3 regions of the Klebsiella quasipneumoniae subsp. quasipneumoniae genome follow, and region 1 is predicted to be linked to each of the others. Evidence: predicted binding sites of a transcription regulator. Region 1 holds the regulator's gene; each other region holds the start of a gene.
What was found. Region 1 encodes PhoB, which activates phosphate uptake and scavenging genes when phosphate is short. Its sites were predicted from a motif close to CTGTCATAAAACTGNCNNAT; they were not measured.
Positions count from the first base shown of each region.

Region 1 (7,791 bases):
ACGGCGGTCGGCATCAGCCAGGCCAGGCCCTGCTCCGCCAGCGGCAGACGCGCGGTCCAGGCCGGCAGGATAGCGGCAAACGCCGATGACTTAATCCCGTCAATGATACCAAACATCAGACTGATAAACATGGCCGGCGCGATAACACGGGACGAATTATGCCACCAACTGCGGGTAAAGCTTAATACAACCAGTGCGATACACGGCGGGTAGATAGCGGTCAGCACCGGAATCGACACCTGAATCAGGTGGCTCAGACCGAGGTTGGAGACCGCCATCGAGAACAGGCCGAGGATAAAGACCAGCGTGCGATAGGAGAACGGCAGATACTGGGCAAAGAATTCGGCGCAGGCGCAGGTCAGGCCCACCGCCGTCACCAGGCAGGCGATGAAGATCAGCGCCGCCAGCAGGAAGCTGCCCGCCCCGCCGAAGGTATGCTGCACGTAGGCGTGGAGGATCGCCGCGCCGTTAGCGGACTGGTCCACGAGGGTGGCGCTATCCGAGCCCAGACGGAACAGCGCCAGATACAGCAGGGTCAGACCGACGCCTGCCATCAGGCCCGCCCAGACGGTGTAGCGGGTCAACAGACGCGCTTCGCTGACGCCGCGGGAGCGTGCGGCATTAACAATCACGATCCCGAACACCATCGCGCCGAGGGTGTCCATGGTCAGGTAGCCGTTGACGAAGCCATTGGAGAATGGCGCGGTACGATACGCTTCCAGCGCGTCGCTGATCGGGCCTGCCGGCCAGACAATAGCGGCGACCGCCAGCACAATCAGGGCGATAATTTTCAGCGGCGCCAGGAAGTTGCCCACCGTATCCAGCAGTTTGCCCGGATAGAGCGAGACCAGGATCACCAGCGCGAAGTAGATAACGCTGTAGATCAGCAGCGGCAGCGGGCCATCGCCGGTCAGCGGCGCAATCCCGACTTCAAAAGAGACGGTCGCGGTGCGCGGGGTCGCGAACAGCGGTCCCACCGCGAGATAACACACCACCGCCAGCAGGATACCAGCCACTTTACCAATCGGGGTGCTCAGGCTTTCAACGCCGCCGCCGACTTTCGCCAGCGCCACCACCGTCAGCACCGGCAGACCCACCGCGGTGATCAGGAAGCCGATCGCCGCCGTCCAGACGTGCTCGCCCGCCTGTAAGCCAACCATCGGCGGGAAAATAATGTTGCCTGCGCCAACGAACAACGCGAAGGTCATAAAGCCCAACGCTATGATGTCGCGAGATTTTAACTGATGGGTCATAAATTCATTACTGCCTGTGGATGTGGTGTTGTAAAAAAATGGAAAAATACCGCGCTACCCTCTCAGGGACGATACAGCGGCGATTGCCGGTAAACTCAGCGAGATATGCTCCCGAAGCGGCGTGGGAAAGAATTGTTTTTGGTATTACCACGCAAAAGCAGTCTGTCATCGACTGCGCAGGCGCAATTTAAACGCTTATAACGTTTTAAAGCAAGGCACGATCGCAAAAGCAGATGATTATGCTGGTTATCAGTTTCACACCAGAATCATTTACCATATTGATGGAAAACCCGTGGCTTATCATGCGAACAAAAAAGCAGCGCACGTTCATTAAATAGGCAAGAGAAAAACGACTGCCAGGGAAAATGACCAGCCGAAGCTGGTCATTGGCAAGATAAGCTGACAGCGCGCCGCTCAGGCGTCGTTTCTGGCAATTAATCGTTCCGGGAGCAGGAAGCTAAAACGGGTTCCCTTGCCCACCGTGCTGTCGATCTCCAGCCGGCTGTCATGATGGTTGACCGCGTGTTTGACGATCGCCAGCCCCAGGCCGCTGCCCCCGGTTTGCCGGGAGCGAGCCTTATCCACCCGATAGAAGCGCTCGGTCAGACGGGGAATATGCTCCGGCGCAATGCCCGGCCCATTATCCTCGACGCTGAACAGCGCCCCCTGGGGCGTTCGCTGCCAGCTGACGCGAATTTCGGTGCCCGGCGGGGTGTGGTTCACCGCGTTATAGACCAGGTTAGAAATGGCGCTGCGCAGTTGTTCCTCGTTGCCCAGCACCTTGAGCTGCTCATCGACGGTAAAAATCAGCGTCTGCTTATCCTGGCTGAGGGTCTGCGCCTCGCGCTCCACGACCCGCAGCATCATCGGCACGTCGATGCGGTCATTCATCGCCAGCGCCGGCGCGGCTTCAATACGCGACAGCGTGAGCAACTGCTTCACCAGCCCCTCCATACGCTGGGTTTGCTCACGCATGGTGTGCAGGGCCTTTTCACGGGTCGCCCCTTCCAGCACCTGCTCCTGCATCATCTCCAGATAGCCCTGCAGCACCGTCAGCGGGGTGCGCAGCTCATGGCTGACGTTGGCGAAAAAGTTACGCCGCGCCCCTTCCAGCTGATGCATCTGCGTCACGTCGCGCGCCACCATCAGCCACTGTTTGTCGCTGTAGGGCATCACGCGAATTTCCAGATGACGGGCATTATTCAGCACCAGATTGAGCGGCTTTGAAAAATCACGCTGTTTCAGGTAGTTGGCGAATTCAGGATAGCGCAGAAGGTTAAGAATGTTTTGCCCACTGTCGTCCGGCCAGCGCAGGTTTAAAATCTGCTGCGCCAGGCCGTTACACCAGAAAATGGCCCCCTCTTCCGTGGTCAGGACCACCGCGTCCGGCAGGGATTCCGCCCCGCTACGAAAGCGTTTGATCAGGCTTCCCAGCTCACGTCGACGCTTTTTATTACGCATCTGCATCTGGTGCAGACCATACAGCAGCGGCTCCCAGCTGCCGCGGCCGGGCGGAGGGGTCATGCTCCGGTCCACCCACAGCCACCACGACAGGCGCATCAAATTCCAGAAATGCCAAATCAACAAACCGGTCACTGCCGCCAGTAAAAACCACGGCAAATGACCCACAAACGCCCCCAGAATCAGGGCCGGAATACACGCTAAAAAGAGCTCCAGCGCCAGCCTTTTCCATGACAGCCGTTCCAGCACGGGTCACACTCCTGTCAAAATTCAGAAACGGGCGGAGAAACGATACCCCGTGCCGCGAACCGTTTGCACCATGCGATCATGGCCACTGTGTTCCAGCGCTTTACGCAGGCGGCGAATATGGACGTCTACCGTGCGGTCTTCCACATAGACGTTGGTTCCCCAAACGTGGTTCAGCAGCTGCTCGCGGCTGTACACCCGCTCCGGATGGGTCATAAAGAAGTGCAATAATTTAAATTCCGTTGGCCCCATGTCCAGCGGACTTTCGCCGGTCATCACCCGGTGCGATGAGGGATCGAGGCTCAGCCCCTGCATTTCAATCACCTCTTCCACCGCCATCGGCGAAATACGGCGCATCACCGCTTTGATTCGCGCCACCAGCTCCTTCGGTGAGAAAGGCTTGGTAATGTAGTCGTCCGCCCCGGTCTCCAGGCCGCGAACGCGATCCTCTTCTTCTCCGCGCGCGGTCAGCATCACCACCGGAATATCCCGGGTCATCGCCTCGCGCTTGAGCAGCTTAATGAACTGCAGCCCCGAACCGCCCGGCAGCATCCAGTCAAGGAGAATCAAATCAGGCCAGGGTTCATTGAGTTGATTCACCGCGCTGTCATAATCTTCCGCTTCGACAGGCTGAAAGCCATTTTGCTCCAGAACAAAGCAGACCATTTCGCGGATTGGAGCTTCATCTTCAACGACCAGAATTCTTCTCGCCATTATTTACCCTGTGTTTTTTAGCCATCAGTATAGAAGTGCGGCGTCATTATGCGTCACTTTTGTGACAGATTTATGAAAAAAATGACCGTCTGACGATCGGGTATTTTGAAGCATGACGCGGACTTACCCCTCTCCGACAAATGGTATACTGCCGCTCATGCTTTTTTCGCTAGGGAAGATTTATGCGCATCCTTCACACCTCCGACTGGCACCTGGGCCAGAATTTTTACAGCAAAAGCCGTGCGGCCGAACATGACGCCTTCCTGACCTGGCTGCTGGCCCGCGCGCAGGAGCATGAAGTCGACGCCATCATCGTGGCCGGCGATATTTTTGATACCGGATCGCCGCCGAGCTACGCTCGCGAACTGTATAACCGCTTTGTCGTCCAGCTGCAGCAGACCGGCTGTCGCCTGGTGGTGCTGGCGGGCAACCATGATTCGGTGGCGATGCTCAATGAATCCCGCGATATCCTCGCCTTTTTACACACCACCGTCGTGGCGAACGCCGGCTGCCCGCCCATTGAGCTGCCGCGGCGCGACGGCACCCCAGGCGCTATCTTCTGCCCGGTGCCGTTTTTACGCCCGCGCGAGCTGGTCACCAGCCAGGCCGGCCACTCCGGTCGGGAAAAACAGCAGCAGCTGCTGCACGCCATCAGCGACTATTATCAGGAGCAGTATCAGCATGCCTGCGCCCTGCGCGGCGATCGGCCGCTACCCGTGATTGCCAGCGGCCATCTGACTACCGTCGGCGCCAGCAAAAGCGATGCCGTTCGCGACATTTATATCGGCACGCTGGATGCCTTCCCGGCGCAGCACTTCCCCCCTGCCGACTACATTGCGCTGGGCCATATTCACCGGGCGCAGGTGGTTGGCGGCTGCGAGCACATCCGCTACAGCGGCTCGCCGCTGCCGCTGAGCTTTGATGAAACCGGTAAAGCGAAATCGGTGCATCTGGTGAGCTTTAGCGATGGGCGACTCAGCGCCGTGGAGACCCTTGAGGTGCCCGTCACCCAGCCGCTGGCGGTCATCAAAGGCGATCTGGCCGCCATCACCGCCCAGCTGGCGCAGTGGCGCGGCGTTGAACAGGACCCGCCGGTGTGGCTGGATATCGAAATCACCACCGAGGAGTACCTGCACGATATTCAGCGTCATATTCAGGCGCTGACGGAGGATCTGCCGGTGGAAGTATTGCTGGTGCGCCGCAGCCGCGAGCAGCGCGAGAAAATACTGCTCAACGCCCAGCGGGAGACCCTCAGCGAACTGAAGGTGGAAGAGGTGTTCGAGCGCCGGCTGGCGCTGACCGAGATTGATGATGAGAAGCGCGCCCGGCTGCACGAGCTGTTCGCCCATACGCTGCATACGCTCACCGCGGAGGACGAAAACGCATGAAAATCCTCAGTCTGCGTCTGAAAAACCTCAACTCCCTGAAAGGGGAATGGAAGATAGACTTTACCGCCGAGCCGTTCGCCAGCAACGGCCTGTTCGCCATTACCGGCGCCACCGGCGCCGGGAAAACCACTCTGCTCGACGCCATTTGCCTCGCGCTCTATCACGAGACGCCGCGCCTGAATAAAGTCTCCCAGTCGCAAAATGACCTGATGACCCGCGATACCGCCGAGTGTCTGGCGGAGGTGGAGTTTGAAGTGAAAGGCATCGCCTACCGCGCCTTCTGGAGCCAGAACCGGGCGCGTAACCAGCCAGATGGCAACCTGCAGGCGCCCCGCGTCGAGCTGGCGCGCTGCGCCGACGGCAAAATCCTCGCCGATAAGGTCTCGGATAAGCTGGAGCAAACCGCGATGCTCACCGGCCTCGACTATGGCCGCTTCACCCGCTCGATGCTGCTCTCCCAGGGGCAATTTGCCGCCTTTCTGAACGCGAAGCCGAGCGATCGCGCGGAGCTGCTGGAGGAGCTGACCGGCACGGAAATCTACGGTCAGATTTCGGCGATGGTCTATGAGCAGCACAAAGCCGCTCGCCATACGCTGGAGAAGTTCGAAGCCCAGGCGGCGGGCATCGTCCTGCTGACGGAGGCCCAGCAGCAGGCGCTGCAGGAAAGTTTGCAGGTACTTACTGACGAAGAGAAAGCCCTGCTGGCGCAGCAGCAAAACCAGCAGCAGCAGCTTCAGTGGCTAACGCGTCGCGATGAGCTGGCGCAGCAGCAGCAGCAGGCGGTCAGCGGCCAGCAGCAGGCCCGTCAGGCGCTGGCCGACGCCGCGCCGGCGCTGGCCAGGCTTGAGCTGGCCCAGCCCGCCGCCCAGTTGCGCCCCTTATGGGAGCGGCAACAGGAGCACGCGGCAGGCCTGGCGCAAACCCGCCAGCGAATCAATGAAGTGAATGCTCGCTTACTTACCAGCACGGCGCTGCGCGCGCGCATTCGCCGTAGCGCCCTGCATGCCCAGCGGCAGCGTCAGGCTGAACTGGCCGACCTGGCGCAGTGGCTGGCGGCCCATGAGCGATTTCGCTTATGGGGCCAGGAGATCGCCGGCTGGCGGGCGCAATTTTCGCAGCTGACTCGGGATAAACAGCAGCTGACGGCCCAGACCACCCGCCTGGCCGCGCTGCGCCAGAAGCTGGCCGATCTGCCGGCCAGCCCTCTGTCGCTGACCGCCGATGACGTTGCGGCGGCGATGGCGCAGCAAACCCAGTCGCGACCGCTGCGCCAGCGGCTGCTCTCCCTTCATGAACAGCATCAGCTGCTGCGCAAGCGTCTGCGCCAGAACGCCGAAAGCGTACAGCAGGCGCAGGCGGAGCAGGCAAAACTCAACGTCACCCTGGCGCAGCGCCGGGAGCAGTACAAAGACAAAAACCAGCACTATCTCGACCTGAAGGCGCTCTGCCAGCGGGAAGAAACGATTAAAGATCTGGAAGGTTACCGCGCCCGGCTTGAGGCCGGTAAGCCCTGCCCGCTGTGCGGCTCCTGTGAACACCCGGCGATTGAACAATACGCCTCGCTGACGGTCACGGATAACCAGCGCCGCCGCGATGCGCTGGAAAAAGAGGTCGCCGCGCTGAAAGAAGAAGGTCTGCTGATCCTCGGGCAGGTCAACGCCCTGACGCAGCAGCTCCAGCGTGAAACCGAAGCGGCCGGGCGGCTCGCTGAGGAAGAGCAAGCGCTCACTAAAGCGTGGCAGGAAACCTGCGCCTCTCTTCAGGTCACGCGGGATATTGCGCAAGAGATAAACGACTGGATACAGGAGCAGGAGCGCTACGAGCAACAGCTCTACCAGCTCAGCCAGCGCCTGATGCTGCAAGGCCAGCTTAACGATCAGGAGGCGCTGGCGCGCCAGGCTCAGCAGCAGCTGACGGCCACGCGCCAGGGACTGGAAAGCGCCCTGCAGGCCCTGACGCTCAACCTGCCGGAAGAAGGGACAGAAGCCGCCTGGCTGAACGCTCGCGAAAGCGAATTTGCCCAGTGGCAGGCGCAACAGACCCGGCATGGCGCCATTCAGGAGCAGATTGCCGCCCTGCAGCCGCTGCTGGAGACGCTGCCAGCCAGCGACGAGGCAAAGGCTGAAGCTGAGCCGGTGGTTCCCGACAACTGGCGCGCTATCCATGAGGAGTGCCTGGCGTTGCACAGCCAGCTTGTCGCCCAGCAGCAGCTGGAGACCGAAGAGAAGGCGCGCCTGGACCAGTCGCAGGCGCAATTTACCGCCGCCCTGGCCGCCAGCCGCTTTAGCGATCGGCAGGCGTTTCTCGCCGCGCTGCTGGATGACGAAACCGTCCAGCGGCTGACGCAGTTAAAACAGACGCTGGAGCAGCAGCTCCAGCAGGCGACGGCGCTCTGCGAGCAGGCGACCCGTCAGCAGCAGGCGCACCTGGCGCTGCGTCCGCAAGGGACGGACGCGGACATCCCCGCCCTGCAAACCCAGCTGCAGGCCCTGGCGCAGCGGCTGCGGGACAACACCACCCGCCAGGGCGAGATCCGCCAGCAGCTCAGGCAGGACACAGAGAGCCGTCAACATCAGCAGGCGCTGGGGCGACAGATTGCAGAGGCGGCGCAGCGGGCGGATGACTGGGGCTATCTCAATTCGCTGATCGGCTCCAGCACCGGCGACCGGTTCCGCAAATTCGCCCAGGGGCTGACGCTGGATAATCTGGTCTGGCTGGCAAACCAGCAG
Region 1 is NZ_CP084876.1:4,164,523-4,172,313, forward strand. Features, by position in the region: gene brnQ (branched-chain amino acid transporter carrier protein BrnQ) at 1-1,253, opposite strand, end outside; gene phoR (phosphate regulon sensor histidine kinase PhoR) at 1,668-2,963, opposite strand; gene phoB (phosphate response regulator transcription factor PhoB) at 2,985-3,674, opposite strand; gene sbcD (exonuclease subunit SbcD) at 3,857-5,062, shown strand; gene sbcC (exonuclease subunit SbcC) at 5,059-7,791, shown strand, end outside.

Region 2 (7,791 bases), 1.2 Mb from region 1:
TATACGTACCGGCGGATGACTTAACTGACCCATCCCCAGCCACTACCTTTGCTCACTTAGATGCAACCGTAGTACTGAGCCGTCAGATCGCATCCCTGGGTATCTACCCGGCCGTTGACCCGCTGGACTCCACCAGCCGTCAGCTGGATCCGCTGGTTGTTGGTCAGGAGCACTACGACACCGCTCGTGGCGTTCAGTCCATTCTGCAGCGTTATCAGGAACTGAAAGACATTATCGCCATCCTGGGTATGGATGAACTGTCTGAAGAAGATAAACTGGTGGTAGCTCGCGCACGTAAGATCCAGCGCTTCCTGTCCCAGCCGTTCTTCGTGGCAGAAGTATTTACCGGTTCTCCGGGCAAATACGTCTCCCTGAAAGACACCATCCGTGGCTTTAAAGGCATCATGGAAGGCGAATACGATCACCTGCCAGAGCAGGCGTTCTACATGGTCGGTTCTATCGACGAAGCCGTGGAAAAAGCCAAAAAACTTTAACGCCTTAATCGGAGGGTGATATGGCAATGACTTACCACCTGGACGTCGTCAGCGCAGAGAAACAAATGTTCTCTGGTCTGGTCGAGAAAATCCAGGTAACGGGTAGCGAAGGTGAACTGGGTATTTACCCGGGGCACGCGCCGCTGCTCACCGCCATTAAGCCTGGTATGATTCGCATCGTTAAGCAGCACGGTCACGAAGAATTTATCTACCTGTCAGGCGGCATTCTTGAAGTGCAGCCGGGTAGCACGACCGTCCTGGCGGATACCGCAATTCGTGGCCAGGATCTCGACGAAGCGCGAGCCCTGGAAGCGAAACGTAAGGCTGAAGAGCACATTAAGAGCTCTCATGGTGACGTGGATTACGCTCAGGCGTCCGCGGAACTGGCCAAAGCGATCGCTAAACTGCGCGTTATCGAGTTGACCAAAAAAGCGATGTAACACCGGCTTGAACGTAAAAAGCCAGTCTGGTTTCCAGGCTGGCTTTTTTTATGGCCAGCTGCTGACGAGCGGATGAAGTGAAAACAGAGTTCACCCTTAATTGTTATTGATTAGTTAAATGATGAAGCGTAGACTCTGTTTTATGTGATGTGTGTCACATAAAATAGCGTTATCAAATTGCACCTGCGTCAGGAATTCATCATGAAACTGTTCCATAAAATCATCGCTAAATTTAGCGTCCTGAGCTTCTAAGCTCCGCGCTATCTCCCCCGCTGACACGACGTATCGCCCATCAAAACGACAACACTGGCGATGTGAAACCGGGCAAAGAAGGTCACCTGACGGTGGCCTTTCGTTTTTAATCACTACATCAATCACTTTGCCGCCCTCCCCCCGCCAGCGACTGGCGACGATTATCCTGGTTCTTCCCGCTATGGGTGCTGAAAACCGCTTTCCGCAGCGGCTTTATTCAGGTGGCGAAAAAACAGCAAAAGCAGTGAGATAGTCAATGATTATCCTCCCTACCCTCCTTTTTCAGCGTTAAACTGATTTGCAGTGGTTAAAAATAGCGTCATAAAATGGTGTATAGCGGTGAGCCTGGACGTTTTCTCCACGTCTCGTTTTATGATGAAAAATATGTAGAAATTTCAACGTGAAAGGCTTTTACTTTTCGTTCTAACTACCGTCAGGATGAGTATGTCAAATAGTGCGATGAGCGTGGTTATCCTTGCCGCAGGCAAAGGGACCCGCATGTATTCCGATCTTCCTAAGGTGCTGCATACCCTGGCCGGGAAGCCAATGGTGCAGCATGTCATTGATGCCGCTAACGATTTAGGCGCATGTGCGGTACACCTGGTGTACGGCCACGGCGGCGATCTGCTGCGTCAGACGCTGCATGAAGACAACCTGAACTGGGTGCTGCAGGCCGAGCAGCTAGGAACCGGGCACGCCATGCAGCAGGCGGCGCCGTTCTTCAATGATGATGAAGACATCCTGATGCTCTACGGCGACGTGCCGCTGATCTCCGTCGAGACGCTACAGCGCCTGCGCGCCGCGAAACCGCAGGGCGGGATTGGTCTGCTGACGGTGAAGCTGGATGATCCAACCGGCTATGGCCGCATTACCCGTGAGAATGGCCAGGTGACAGGCATCGTTGAGCACAAAGATGCCAGCGAGACGCAGCGCCAGATTCAGGAAATTAACACCGGGATCCTGATCGCCGGCGGAGCAGATCTCAAGCGCTGGCTTGCGAAGCTCACCAATAACAACGCCCAGGGCGAATACTACATCACCGATATCATCGCCATGGCGCATCAGGAAGGTCACGAGATCGTTGCCGTGCATCCCCAGCGCCTGAGCGAAGTCGAAGGCGTCAACAATCGCCTGCAGCTTGCGCGCCTGGAGCGCGTCTACCAGGCTGAGCAAGCGGAAAAGCTGCTGCTGGCGGGGGTGATGTTGCGCGATCCGGCGCGTTTCGATCTGCGCGGTACGCTGCAGCACGGGCGCGATGTGGAGATCGATACTAACGTTATTCTGCAAGGCCGCGTCGTGCTGGGCGATCGCGTGAAAATCGGCGCCGGCTGTGTGATTAAAAACAGCACTATCGGCGATGATTGCGAAATCAGCCCCTACAGCGTGGTGGAAGATGCCCAGCTGCAGGCGGCCTGCACCATCGGCCCATTTGCCCGTCTGCGCCCGGGCGCCGAACTGCTGGAAGGCGCCCACGTTGGCAACTTCGTGGAAATGAAAAAGGCGCGTCTCGGCAAAGGCTCCAAGGCGGGTCATCTGACCTATCTGGGCGATGCGGAGATCGGTGATAACGTCAATATCGGCGCGGGCACCATCACCTGCAACTATGATGGCGCGAATAAACATAAAACGATTATTGGCGATGATGTCTTTGTCGGCTCGGATACCCAGCTAGTGGCCCCGGTCACGGTAGGCAACGGTGTCACGATCGCCGCCGGCACCACCGTCACACGCAATATCGCCGATAACGAACTGGTGTTGAGCCGCGTACCGCAGGTCCACAAACAGGGCTGGCAGCGTCCGGTGAAGAAAAAATAAACAGGATTGTCGCCGGGGGTGAAAAACGCCCGGCGAACCAGGATGAGAGGGTCAATATAGATCCCCGTCCGCAGGCAGTACCATAACAATAACCCCACTCTCTACAAGGCTCGGGGCGCCCGGAAAACGGGCAAATACAGGTCAGCGACAACGCATGGCATATCGCCATTATCAGGAAATTTAACTATGTGTGGAATTGTTGGCGCAGTCGCGCAGCGTGATATTGCTGAAATCCTTCTCGAAGGTTTACGTCGTCTGGAATACCGTGGCTATGACTCTGCCGGTCTGGCGGTAGTCGACAGCGAAGGTCATATGACCCGCGTGCGTCGCCTGGGTAAGGTACAGATGCTGGCTCAGGCGGTCGAAGAGCAACCGTTACACGGTGGTACCGGGATCGCCCATACTCGTTGGGCGACGCACGGCGAACCGTCTGAGAGCAATGCGCATCCGCATGTTTCTGAACACATTGTGGTGGTCCATAACGGGATCATCGAAAACCACGAGCCGCTGCGCGCACTGCTGCAGTCTCGCGGCTATGTCTTCGTCACTGAGACCGATACCGAAGTTATCGCCCATCTGGTGCACTGGGAGCTGGAACAAGGTGGTACCTTACGTGAAGCCGTGCTGCGCGCCATCCCGCAGCTGCGCGGCGCCTACGGCACCGTCATCATGGATACCCGCGACCCGGGAACTCTGCTGGCGGCCCGCTCCGGTAGCCCACTGGTTATCGGTCTGGGCATGGGGGAAAACTTTATCGCCTCCGACCAGCTGGCGCTGCTGCCGGTTACCCGCCGCTTCATCTTCCTCGAAGAGGGCGATATTGCGGAAGTGACTCGTCGCTCGGTGGTGATTTTCGATAAATCCGCTGCGCAAGTGAAGCGCCAGGAGATCGAATCCAATCTGCAGTATGACGCCGGCGATAAAGGTATCTATCGCCACTATATGCAGAAAGAGATTTTCGAACAGCCGAACGCGATTAAGAACACCCTGACCGGGCGTATCAGCCACGGCGAAGTCGATCTCAGCGAGCTGGGGCCGAACGCCAATGAAATGCTGGCTCAGGTCGAACATATTCAGATTGTTGCCTGCGGGACCTCCTATAACTCCGGGATGGTCTCCCGCTACTGGTTTGAAGCGTTAGCCGGCGTGCCGTGCGATGTGGAAATCGCCTCCGAATTCCGCTATCGCAAGTCCGCGGTGCGTCGTAACAGCCTGATGATCACCCTTTCCCAGTCCGGTGAAACTGCCGATACGCTGGCGGCGCTGCGATTGTCGAAAGAGCTGGGCTATCTCGGCTCGCTGGCCATCTGCAACGTGCCGGGCTCGTCGCTGGTGCGCGAATCCGATCTGGCGCTGATGACCAAAGCCGGAACGGAAATTGGCGTGGCCTCGACCAAGGCCTTTACCACTCAGCTGACGGTGCTGCTGATGCTGGTGGCGAAACTGGCGCGATTGAAAGGTCAGGATGCGTCCATTGAGCATGATATCGTCCACGGCCTGCAGGCGCTGCCGAGTCGTATCGAGCAGATGCTCTCTCAGGACAAGCGTATTGAGCAGCTGGCAGAGCGTTTCTCTGATAAGCACCATGCGCTGTTCCTCGGCCGCGGCGATCAGTATCCGATCGCCATGGAAGGGGCGCTGAAGCTGAAAGAGATCTCCTACATTCACGCGGAAGCCTACGCGGCGGGCGAGCTGAAGCACGGCCCGCTGGCGCTGATTGATGCGGAAATGCCGGTGATCGTGGTGGCGCCGAACAACGAGCTGCTGGAAAAACTGAAATCCAACATCGAAGAAGTTCGCGCCCGCGGCGGTGAGCTGTACGTCTTCGCCGACGGTGACGCCGGCTTCAACGGCAGCGACAACATGCACATCATTGAGATGCCGCATGTCGAAGAGACCATCGCCCCCATCTTCTACACCGTGCCGCTGCAGCTGCTGGCTTATCACGTTGCGCTGATCAAAGGCACAGACGTTGATCAGCCGCGTAACCTGGCGAAATCGGTCACGGTTGAGTAACGTATTACCTCTTTTGCAAAGGGCTGCCGGCGGTGGCCCTTTTTTATTTTCACCTGCTGTTTTTCGCCGATCTTGTGCGCAATATGTGGGATGGCGATAGACGACAAACGATCGTTTTGCACTGCGATTTGGTTGTCATAAAAAGAAAATTATTCCGTCATTGTATGGTCATGCTTGCAGATAACCGTTTGAGTTATAAGCGTATTATTTGACGCAAAATCCCGTCTCCCGGCCTGTCATAAAACTGTCATAATTCGTACATTTTACTGTCACCTCTTTGACCTATTTTGCTCACCATAGCCTCGAAACAATGATTTACGAATCCCAGCAGGAGACATTATGAACGTTATGCGTACCACCGTCGCAACAGTTGTCGCCGCGACCTTATCGATGAGCGCTTTCTCTGCTTTCGCAGCAGCAAGCCTGACTGGCGCAGGTGCAACTTTTCCTGCGCCGGTGTATGCCAAATGGGCTGACACCTATCAGAAAGAAACCGGCAATAAAGTGAACTACCAGGGAATTGGTTCCTCTGGTGGCGTTAAGCAGATTATTGCCAACACCGTTGATTTCGGTGCTTCTGATGCTCCGCTGGCTGATGACAAACTGACCCAGGAAGGTCTGTTCCAGTTCCCGACCGTGATTGGCGGCGTGGTGCTGGCGGTTAACCTGCCTGGCGTGAAATCCGGCGAGCTGGTGCTGGATGGCAAAACCCTCGGCGATATCTATCTGGGTAAAATTAAAAAATGGGATGACGAAGCGATCGCTAAACTCAACCCGGGTCTGAAGCTGCCGTCGCAGAATATCGCCGTGGTTCGCCGCGCCGATGGTTCCGGTACCTCCTTCGTCTTCACCAGCTACCTGTCCAAAGTGAATGAAGAGTGGAAATCGAAAATCGGCGCAGGCTCTACCGTTAACTGGCCAACCGGTCTTGGCGGTAAAGGCAACGACGGTATCGCCGCCTTTGTTCAGCGTCTGCCGGGCTCGATTGGTTACGTCGAATACGCTTACGCCAAACAAAACAATCTGGCGTACACCAAACTGGTCTCTGCCGATGGCAAACCGGTTAGCCCGACTGAAGACAACTTCGCTAACGCCGCAAAAGGCGTTGACTGGAGCAAGTCTTTCGCTCAGGACCTGACTAACCAGAAGGGTGAAAATGCATGGCCGATCACCTCAACCACCTTCATCCTGGTGCATAAGGCGACTAACAAGCCTGAGCAGACCGCTGAAGTGCTGAAGTTCTTCGACTGGGCGTATAAAAACGGCGGGAAAGAAGCGAATGCGCTGGATTACGCATCGCTGCCGGAAAGCGTGGTTGAGCAGGTTCGTGCGGCATGGAAAACCAACGTCAAAGACAGCAGCGGTAAAGCGCTGTACTAACAGTAGATTTTTGACGAAGATGGCGGGGGCGTTCAGCGCTGCCCGCCCTACGGTTCAGACTGTAGGCCCGGAAGCGAACGCCACCGGGCATTTATTCGAACAAGCTTTAATACGTAAAGAGTAATCTATGGCTGCAACCAAGCCTGCATTTACCCCTCCGGGGAAAAAGGGTGACATGATTTTCAGTGCGCTGGTAAAACTGGCTGCGCTGATTGTGCTATTGATGCTGGGCGGCATCATCGTTTCCCTGATCATCTCTTCCTGGCCGAGCATTCAAAAGTTTGGCTTTGCCTTTTTGTGGACCAAAGAGTGGGATGCGCCCAACGAAATCTTCGGCGCGCTGGTGCCGATTTACGGGACCCTGGTGACCTCCTTTATCGCGCTGCTGATCGCCGTACCGGTGAGCTTCGGCATCGCGCTGTTTCTGACGGAACTGTCCCCCGCCTGGCTCAAGCGTCCGCTGGGCATTGCGATTGAGCTGCTGGCCGCGATCCCGAGTATCGTGTACGGCATGTGGGGCCTGTTTATTTTCGCCCCGCTGTTTGCGACTTACTTCCAGGAGCCTGTCGGTAACGTCCTGTCGACTATTCCGTTCGTCGGCGCGCTGTTTGCTGGCCCGGCGTTTGGTATCGGTATTCTCGCCGCTGGCGTTATTCTGGCCATCATGATCATCCCTTATATCGCCGCGGTAATGCGTGATGTTTTCGAACAGACGCCGGTGATGATGAAAGAGTCGGCCTATGGCATCGGCTGCACCACCTGGGAAGTGATCTGGCGCATCGTTTTACCGTTCACCAAGAACGGGGTGATCGGCGGCGTGATGCTCGGTCTGGGCCGTGCGCTGGGTGAAACCATGGCGGTCACCTTTATCATCGGTAACACCTACCAGCTCGACAGCATATCGCTGTATATGCCGGGGAACAGCATTACCTCCGCGCTGGCCAACGAATTCGCCGAAGCCGAAACCGGTCTGCACGTGGCGGCGCTGATGGAACTGGGTCTGATCCTGTTCGTTATCACCTTTATCGTTCTGGCGGCGTCGAAGTTCATGATTATGCGCCTCGCGAAGAATGAGGGGGCACGCTAATGGCGACCATTGAAATGCAAAGCACCGCCGAGCTGGCGGAGTCTCGCCGCAAGATGCAGGCTAAACGCCGCATGAAGAACCGTATCGCCCTGGCGCTGTCGATGGCCACCATGGCGTTTGGTTTGTTCTGGCTTATCTGGATCCTGATGGCGACGATAACCCGCGGCTTCGACGGCATGAGCCTGGCGCTGTTTACCGAAATGACGCCGCCGCCGAATACCGCGGGCGGCGGTCTGGCCAACGCCCTCGCCGGCAGCGGCCTGCTGATCCTGTGGGCAACTATCTTTGGTACGCCGCTGGGTATCCT
Region 2 is NZ_CP084876.1:5,319,090-5,326,880, forward strand. Features, by position in the region: gene atpD (F0F1 ATP synthase subunit beta) at 1-494, shown strand, start outside; gene LGM20_RS25435 (F0F1 ATP synthase subunit epsilon) at 515-934, shown strand; gene glmU (bifunctional UDP-N-acetylglucosamine diphosphorylase/glucosamine-1-phosphate N-acetyltransferase GlmU) at 1,631-3,001, shown strand; gene glmS (glutamine--fructose-6-phosphate transaminase (isomerizing)) at 3,188-5,017, shown strand; gene pstS (phosphate ABC transporter substrate-binding protein PstS) at 5,357-6,397, shown strand; gene pstC (phosphate ABC transporter permease PstC) at 6,525-7,484, shown strand; gene pstA (phosphate ABC transporter permease PstA) at 7,484-7,791, shown strand, end outside.
Region 2: a site for PhoB is predicted at 5,251-5,270, ahead of pstS (phosphate ABC transporter substrate-binding protein PstS). Genes of this name have one in related genera too.

Region 3 (7,791 bases), 2.2 Mb from region 1:
GTATCTACGATCAGATGCTGCGTCCGGACTGGCCGGCGTTAGGTTCCGTTCAGTACACCATCCAGAAGTTCTACCGCATTAACGGCGGCAGTACTCAGCGCAAAGGCGTAACGCCGGATATCATGATGCCAACCGGAAATGAAGATCGCGAAACCGGCGAGCAGTATGAAGACAACGCGCTGCCGTGGGATAGCATCAACGCGGCCACCTACGTGAAGTCCGGGGACCTCGCCCCGTTTGGACCGGAACTGCTCAAGCGCCACGACGAGCGTATTGCCCAGGATCCTGAGTTCCAGTACATCATGAAGGATATTGCCCGTTATAACGCGATGAAGGACAAACGTAACATCGTCTCTCTGAACTACGCGCAGCGTGAAAAAGAGAACGAAGAGGATGATGCGATTCGTCTGGCGCGGATTAACGATCGCCTGAAACGCGAAGGCAAACCGCCGCTGAAAAAACTGGACGATCTGCCGAAGGATTACCAGGAGCCGGATCCATATCTTGATGAAACGGTCCATATCGCGGTAGACCTGGCGCATCTCGAAAAAGCGCGCCCGGCGGTGGAACCGCCGGCCAGCCAATAAGTCGCAACGGGCACCCTGAGAGGTGCCCGTTTTTTTTTGCGCCTGGTCATCGCCATTCAGCTCATCTAACAAAATGTCAACCTGCTCTGCCGCTGTCAGCAAGATGCTACAAAATGTAAAGTTGTGTTTTTATCGTGACTTAGCGGGGGCTGATGGTTGAAAATTGCAGCCTGACCCATACGATGTGGGTAATCGCATAGTGCGTTTTGTTAAATTGAGGTAAAAAGAAAATTATGATGCGAATCGCGCTTTTCCTGCTGACGAACCTGGCAGTGATGGTCGTGTTCGGGCTGGTGTTAAGCCTCACGGGGATCCAATCCAGCAGCATGACCGGTCTGTTGATTATGGCCCTGCTGTTCGGCTTCGGTGGTTCTATCGTTTCGCTGATGATGTCGAAATGGATGGCGCTGAAGTCTGTGGGTGGGGAAGTGATCGAGCAGCCGCGCAACGAAACGGAACGCTGGCTGATGAACACCGTTGCGCAGCAGGCGCAGCAGGCGGGCATTGCCATGCCGCAGGTGGCTATCTATCACGCCCCTGACATTAACGCCTTCGCTACCGGCGCGCGTCGCGACGCCTCGCTGGTCGCCGTCAGTACCGGGCTGTTGCAAAACATGAGCCGTGATGAAGCGGAAGCGGTCATCGCCCATGAAATCAGCCACATCGCCAATGGCGATATGGTCACCATGACGCTGATCCAGGGGGTGGTAAACACCTTCGTTATCTTTATCTCCCGCGTTATCGCGCAGATTGCGGCCGGCTTCCTCGGCGGCAACCGGGAAGATGAAGGCGAGAGCAGCAATGGCAACCCGCTGATCTACTTCGCTGTCGCCACGGTGCTGGAGCTGGTGTTCGGTATTCTGGCCAGCATTATCACCATGTGGTTCTCTCGTCATCGCGAGTTCCATGCTGATGCCGGCTCGGCGCGCCTGGTGGGCCGCGAGAAGATGATTGCCGCCCTGCAGCGTCTGAAAACCAGCTATGAGCCGCAGGAAGCCAGCAGCATGATGGCGTTCTGCATTAATGGTAAAGCGAAATCCATGAGCGAGCTGTTTATGACCCACCCGCCGCTGGACAAGCGTATTGAAGCCCTGCGTAGCGGTGAATATCTGAAATAGTCCGTCATCTGACGCTGAAAATAAAAATCCGCAGCCCGAAGGCTGCGGATTTTTTTTTGTCCTTCATCGTCAGGCTGCGCGCGGCTGGGTGACGCGCAGACCGCTAATCAGCGCAGCGACGGTCGCCAGGATGCCGGCCAGCAGCAGGGCGGTGTGGGTGCCGCTGTTGCCGAGCAGGTTGAACAGCAGGGCCACCAGCGCGGCGCCGGTGCTCTGGCCGAGCAGGCGAGCGGTGCCCAGCATGCCGCTGGCGCCGCCGCTGCGATGGCTCGGGGCCGAGGCGACAATGGTGTGGTTGTTGGGCGACTGGAACAGCCCGAAGCCGGCGCCGCACAGCGCCATACGCCAGATAATATCCAGATCGGTGGGCGACGCCGGAAGCAGCGCCAGACCGAACAGGCCGCAGGCCATAACCAGCAGCCCAATGGCCCCCAGCAGCCCCGCATGGCATTTCTCGATTAAATAGCCGGCCAGCGGCGCCATCACCATCGTCGCCAGCGGCCACGGCGTCAGCAGCAGGCCGGTTTCCACTTCGCTGCGCCCCATCATCGTCTGCAGGAAGAAAGGCAGAGAGACCATCGCCAGCATCTGTGCGCAGAAGGAGCAGATGGAGGTGCAGATTGAGAGGGAGAAGAGCGGGATGCGCAGCAGATCGACCGGCAGCAGCGGGACGGGCATCGTGAGCTGACGGCGAACGAAGAAAAAGCCTACCACCAGCATAGCGGCGACCTCCGCCAGCACCAGCTGCGTGGACTGGCCCTGGGCGAAACCGCTCAGGGCGGTGATCAACAGCCCGAAGGTCAGCGCGTTCATGATGGCGCTCGGCAAATCGAAGCGGACGATTTTGCTGCGCGCGCTGTTGGGCGGCAGAAAGCGCATGGCCAGGACAAAGGCGACGATGCCGAGAGGCACGTTAATTAAAAACAGCCATTGCCATGAGGCGAGGGAGAGGATGGCGGCGGCGATCGTCGGGCCTGCCGCCGAAGAGACGGCGACGACAAAGGAGTTGATACCCATGCCGCGACCGAGAAAGCGCTGCGGATAAATCAGGCGGATCAACGCCGTGTTTACGCTCATCAGCGCGGCGCCGCCTAGTCCCTGGGCGACGCGGGCGAAGGTCAGCATTTCGAGGCTGCGCGACAGGGCGCAGGCCAGCGAGGTAAAGATAAACACCACCAGGCCTATCTTATAGATACGGCGATAACCGACCATGTCGCCGAGGAAAGAGAGCGGCAGCAGGGCGATAACAATGGCGATTTGGTAGGCGTTAACGATCCAGATTGAAGCCGCCGGCGAGGCGTTAAGATCGCTGGCGATGGTTGGCAGCGCGACGTTGGCGATAGCCCCGTCGAGCACGGCCATGGTCAGCCCAAGCACAATGGTCAGAATGGCGCCATAGCGTTGCGGCAGCGGCACGCCATCGGATGAATTTTTATCCATGGTGAATATAAGTCTTGAATGAAACGGTTTTTTGAATGATGAGTTTAGCATTGATTATTCCGCAGTATGTCGCAGATTTGTAACGAAGTGGCAGAAGAATGATTGCGGCGCAGAGGCGGCGAATTTATAATAAAAACCGGTTCTAAATTTTATAAAACAGTTACGACGAGGTGATAAATGGCAGGTGCAGATTTGGATAAACAGCCAGATTCTGTCTCTTCGGTATTGAAGGTTTTCGGCATCCTGCAGGCGCTGGGTGAAGAGCGTGAAATTGGCATTACCGAACTGTCCCAGCGCGTCATGATGTCGAAAAGCACCGTTTATCGCTTTTTACAGACCATGAAATCACTGGGCTATGTGGCGCAGGAGGGAGAGTCTGAGAAATACTCCCTCACGCTCAAACTGTTCGAGCTGGGCGCGCGCGCGCTGCAGAACGTCGATCTGGTGCGCAGCGCCGATATTCAGATGCGGGAACTCTCCCGCCTGACGAAAGAGACTATCCATCTCGGCGCGCTGGATGAAGACAGTATTGTTTACATTCACAAGATTGATTCAATGTATAACCTGCGGATGTACTCGCGTATCGGCCGTCGCAACCCGCTGTACAGCACCGCGATTGGCAAGGTTCTGCTGGCGTGGCGCGATCGGAGCGAAGTGGAGCAGATCCTTGACGGCGTGGAGTATAAACGCAGCACCGAGCGGACCATCACCAGTACCGCTGAGTTGCTGAAGGTGCTGGATGGCGTTCGCGAGCAGGGGTATGGCGAAGATAACGAAGAGCAGGAAGAGGGGCTACGCTGCATCGGGGTGCCGGTATTCGACCGTTTCGGCGTGGTCATTGCCGGGCTGAGTATCTCTTTCCCGACCTTACGTTTCTCTGAAGAACGTTTGCATGAATATGTGGCGATGCTGCACCAGGCGGCGCGCAAGATTTCTGAGCAGATGGGATATAACGACTACCCCTTCTGACACGGCGCTGAAGCATTCGGCGACCGCGGCGCTATCGTCGCGGTCGCCGGTTCGATCTTAGCCGTTATCGACGACGGTTGCGCTTTTACGCAGCAGCGGGCAGCTGCTGACGCCGATCACGCCGCTATTGGAATGCACATAAAGTGCGGTACTGACCCCACGGGCGGTGAGATATTGACACTTCAGGCCCAGACCGCCGACGTTTTCTTCACTGTGGAATAATACCCCGTAGCCGCTTAATAATACGCCAATCCATAAGATAGCCACTACGACAATAGTACGAATGATTAATCGCATTGATGCCTCATTATTTGTAAGATCCTTGCCGTGATTTTGACACGAACACGTTTTGAAACAAGTCGATGATTCCTAAACTTGCCTTTCGTATTACAGTTAGCCGCGGTTTAAGAAGGCCGTGTTATCCTGGCGACATAAAGTACTGATGCGGAGAGTGGAGTGAAAAAATTACGGTGGGTTTTACTGATAGTCATCATAGCAGGCTGCCTGTTGCTGTGGACTCAGATGCTTAACGTAATGTGCGACCAGGATGTTCAGTTTTTCAGCGGCATTTGCACTATCAACAAATTTATCCCGTGGTAAGACATTTTTCTGACGACTGATTTCCTTCTGCGCCGCGGGTGGTAGAATGAACGCCTTCTCTTTGAGGTGGTGAAATGAGTGAGTTACTAAATCCTGGGATCTTAAATCTGGCATCGCTGGCCGTGTCTGTGGCGCTGCTGCTTGTCGGTCTGTTGTTATGGTTCTTCGTCAACCGCGCCAGCTCGCGGGCGAATGAGCAGATAGAACTGCTGCAGGCGCTATTGGATCAGCAAAAGCGGCAGAATGCGCTGCTACGTCGCCTGTGCGAAGCCAGTGCGCCGGAAAAAGAGGACGTGGCTGAGCCGACCGTCGCCGGTAAGGCGAAAGGGGAGGACGAGTTTATCCGCCTGGTGGCAGAGCGCTAAGTACCTCGACAGGTGTGCATCATAAGATGCGCACCTGCATGATAGCGGGCGGTAATATCTTATTCTTATTCCATTATTCCATTATTCCTTTCTCAATGTACTATCCCCTTTTTTACACGCTGTAAATAAAGTGATCCCCGCCGCGTTTATTGTTGGATAACGTGACGCTGTCATCTTTTTTTCATTATTAAGGTGCAGAATTAGCACTATTTTTAGCGTGATGACTAACAGGTTTTATTATCACTACACTGGCGTGGCTTTAGCGATTTTTCGTCTGGGGTTATAACGAATTTTGCGCATCAATATTCATCATGGCCCGCCAGTCGCCCGTATACTGGCAGTTCGTATACGGACATACCTGGACGAAGCGAAGTTGTTGAGCTATGGTAAAAAAGTTGCCGTTACCGGGCTGCGCTCTTGCGTTATTGATAACCGCCATAGCGCCTTGCCAGGGGCGACAAACACGCATAAATGTGCAGGCGATCAAAGGATTACCTTATAATTTGTGCGAACGATCGAGACACGTTTAAAAATGGCTTGCCATTATTTACGTAGTGTGTGATAACACCTTTCGGGTTAAACGAGGTACAGTTCTGTTTATGTGTGGCATTTTCAGTAAAGAAGTCCTGAGTAAACACGTTGTCGTTGAATACCGCTTCTCTGCCGAACCTTAAATTAGTGCCTCATGCAGTTATGTGTCAGTTTTATCTATGTAAACGCCAGCAGGCGAAGAAAACAGTCTAAGGAATTTTGCAAATGGCAAAGATTAAAGGTCAAGTTAAGTGGTTCAACGAGTCTAAAGGTTTTGGTTTCATTACTCCGGCTGATGGCAGCAAAGACGTGTTCGTACACTTCTCCGCTATCCAGGGTAACGGCTTCAAAACTCTGGCTGAAGGCCAGAACGTTGAGTTCGAAATTCAGGACGGCCAGAAAGGTCCGGCTGCAGTTAACGTAACTGCTATCTGATACAAGACCACTCTTCTTGTATAAAAGCCTCGCCTGCGCGGGGCTTTTGCGTTTTTATTGCAAAGCATGTCATTTTTCCCCCTCTCGTCGCGTCTTGTTGCAAATACTCAACTTTATTAGCATTGTGTAGCAGTCTGTTTTGCTAATTTTCTGTTAAATCAGTTGGTTGCAAAACAATGCCGGAGCTATGGTGCTAAATAAAAAAATGAAGTCCGCCGCCAGCTTTACCCCGATTCGCTTCGGGTTACTCTGCGTGGCCATACTCGGTTGTCTGGGACTGCTATTGGCCCGCGTGGGCTGGCTGCAGATTATTTCCCCCGATAATCTGGTAAAACAAGAGGATATGCGTTCTCTGCGCGAAGAGCCCGTTGCGGTTGAGCGGGGGATGATCACCGACCGGGAAGGACGACCGCTGGCGGTGAGCGTTCCGGTCAGCGCAATCTGGATCGACCCGCAGACCACCATGGAGAAGGGCGGCGTCGGCTACGGACCCCGCTGGCAGGCGATGGCCGAAGCGCTGCATCTCAACCTCGGGGAACTGGCCCAGCGGGTACAGAGCCATCCCCACGCCCGCTTTCTCTATCTGGCGCGGCAGATCAATCCCGAGCAGGCGGCGTGGATTGATAAACTGCATCTGCCAGGCGTCTACCTGCGCGATGAATCGCGGCGTTTCTATCCGGCAGGCCATGTGGCAGCCAATCTGCTGGGCTTTACCAATGTCGATAATCAGGGCATCGAAGGGGTGGAGAAAAGCTTCAACGCCCAGCTGACCGGTAAACCCGGGCGACGTCTGGTGCGGAAAGATAAACATGGCAATGTGATTGAGAACATTACCGAAGTACCGCCGGTGCCGGCGCATAATCTGCAGCTGAGTATCGATGAGCGCCTGCAGACGGTGACGGAAGATGCCCTCGACAACGCTGTTCGCTGGAATAAAGCCGAGTCCGGGGCGGCGGTGCTGATTAAAATCGATACCGGCGAGATCCTGGCGATGGCCAGCTATCCGGACTTCAATCCCAACAATCGCGATGCCGCAACGCTGGATGATTTTCGCAACCGGGCCATCAGCGATACCTTCGAGCCGGGGTCGACCGTCAAACCGCTGGTGATCATGACCGCGCTGCAGCAGGGGATTGTCCAGCCGGACAGCGTCGTGGACACTCATCCGTTTGTCCTCGACGGCCACCGTATCCGCGATGTCGGCTATTATCCGGAGCTGAGCCTGACCGGCATCCTGCAGAAATCCAGCGATACCGGCGTATCGCATCTCTCGCTCGCCATGCCGGTGCAGCATCTGATTGACACCTATACGGCTTTCGGCTTCGGCGAGCCGACGGGGTTGGGGTTGACCGGCGAAAGCGCCGGGCTGATGCCGCATCGTCGTTACTGGGGGCAACTGGATCGCGCCACCTTCGCTTTCGGCTATGGTTTGATGGTTACCCCGCTCCAGCTGGCGCATGTTTACGCCACCATCGGCGGCTTCGGCATACAACGACCGTTGTCGATCACCCGCATTGATCCGCCGGTGATTGGCACGCGCGTAATGCCGGAGAATATTGTTCACAGCGTGGAGCATATGATGGAGAGCGTGGCGCTCCCGGGCGGGGGCGGTACCAAAGCGGCGGTGCGCGACTACCGGGTGGCGGTTAAAACGGGGACGGCGAAGAAAATCGGTCCGGACGGCAAATATATCGACAAATATGTCGCCTATACCGCCGGCGTGGCGCCCGCCAGCCGTCCGCAGTT
Region 3 is NZ_CP084876.1:1,914,733-1,922,523, forward strand. Features, by position in the region: gene prc (carboxy terminal-processing peptidase) at 1-587, shown strand, start outside; gene htpX (protease HtpX) at 821-1,705, shown strand; gene LGM20_RS09285 (MFS transporter) at 1,775-3,145, opposite strand; gene kdgR (DNA-binding transcriptional regulator KdgR) at 3,323-4,114, shown strand; gene LGM20_RS09295 (YobH family protein) at 4,172-4,411, opposite strand; gene mgrB (PhoP/PhoQ regulatory lipoprotein MgrB) at 4,571-4,714, shown strand; gene LGM20_RS09305 (YebO family protein) at 4,789-5,079, shown strand; partial or broken gene LGM20_RS09310 (DUF2627 domain-containing protein) at 5,679-5,750, shown strand; gene cspE (transcription antiterminator/RNA stability regulator CspE) at 5,836-6,045, shown strand; gene ftsI (peptidoglycan glycosyltransferase FtsI) at 6,233-7,791, shown strand, end outside.
Region 3: a site for PhoB is predicted at 3,212-3,231, ahead of kdgR (DNA-binding transcriptional regulator KdgR). Genes of this name have one in related genera too.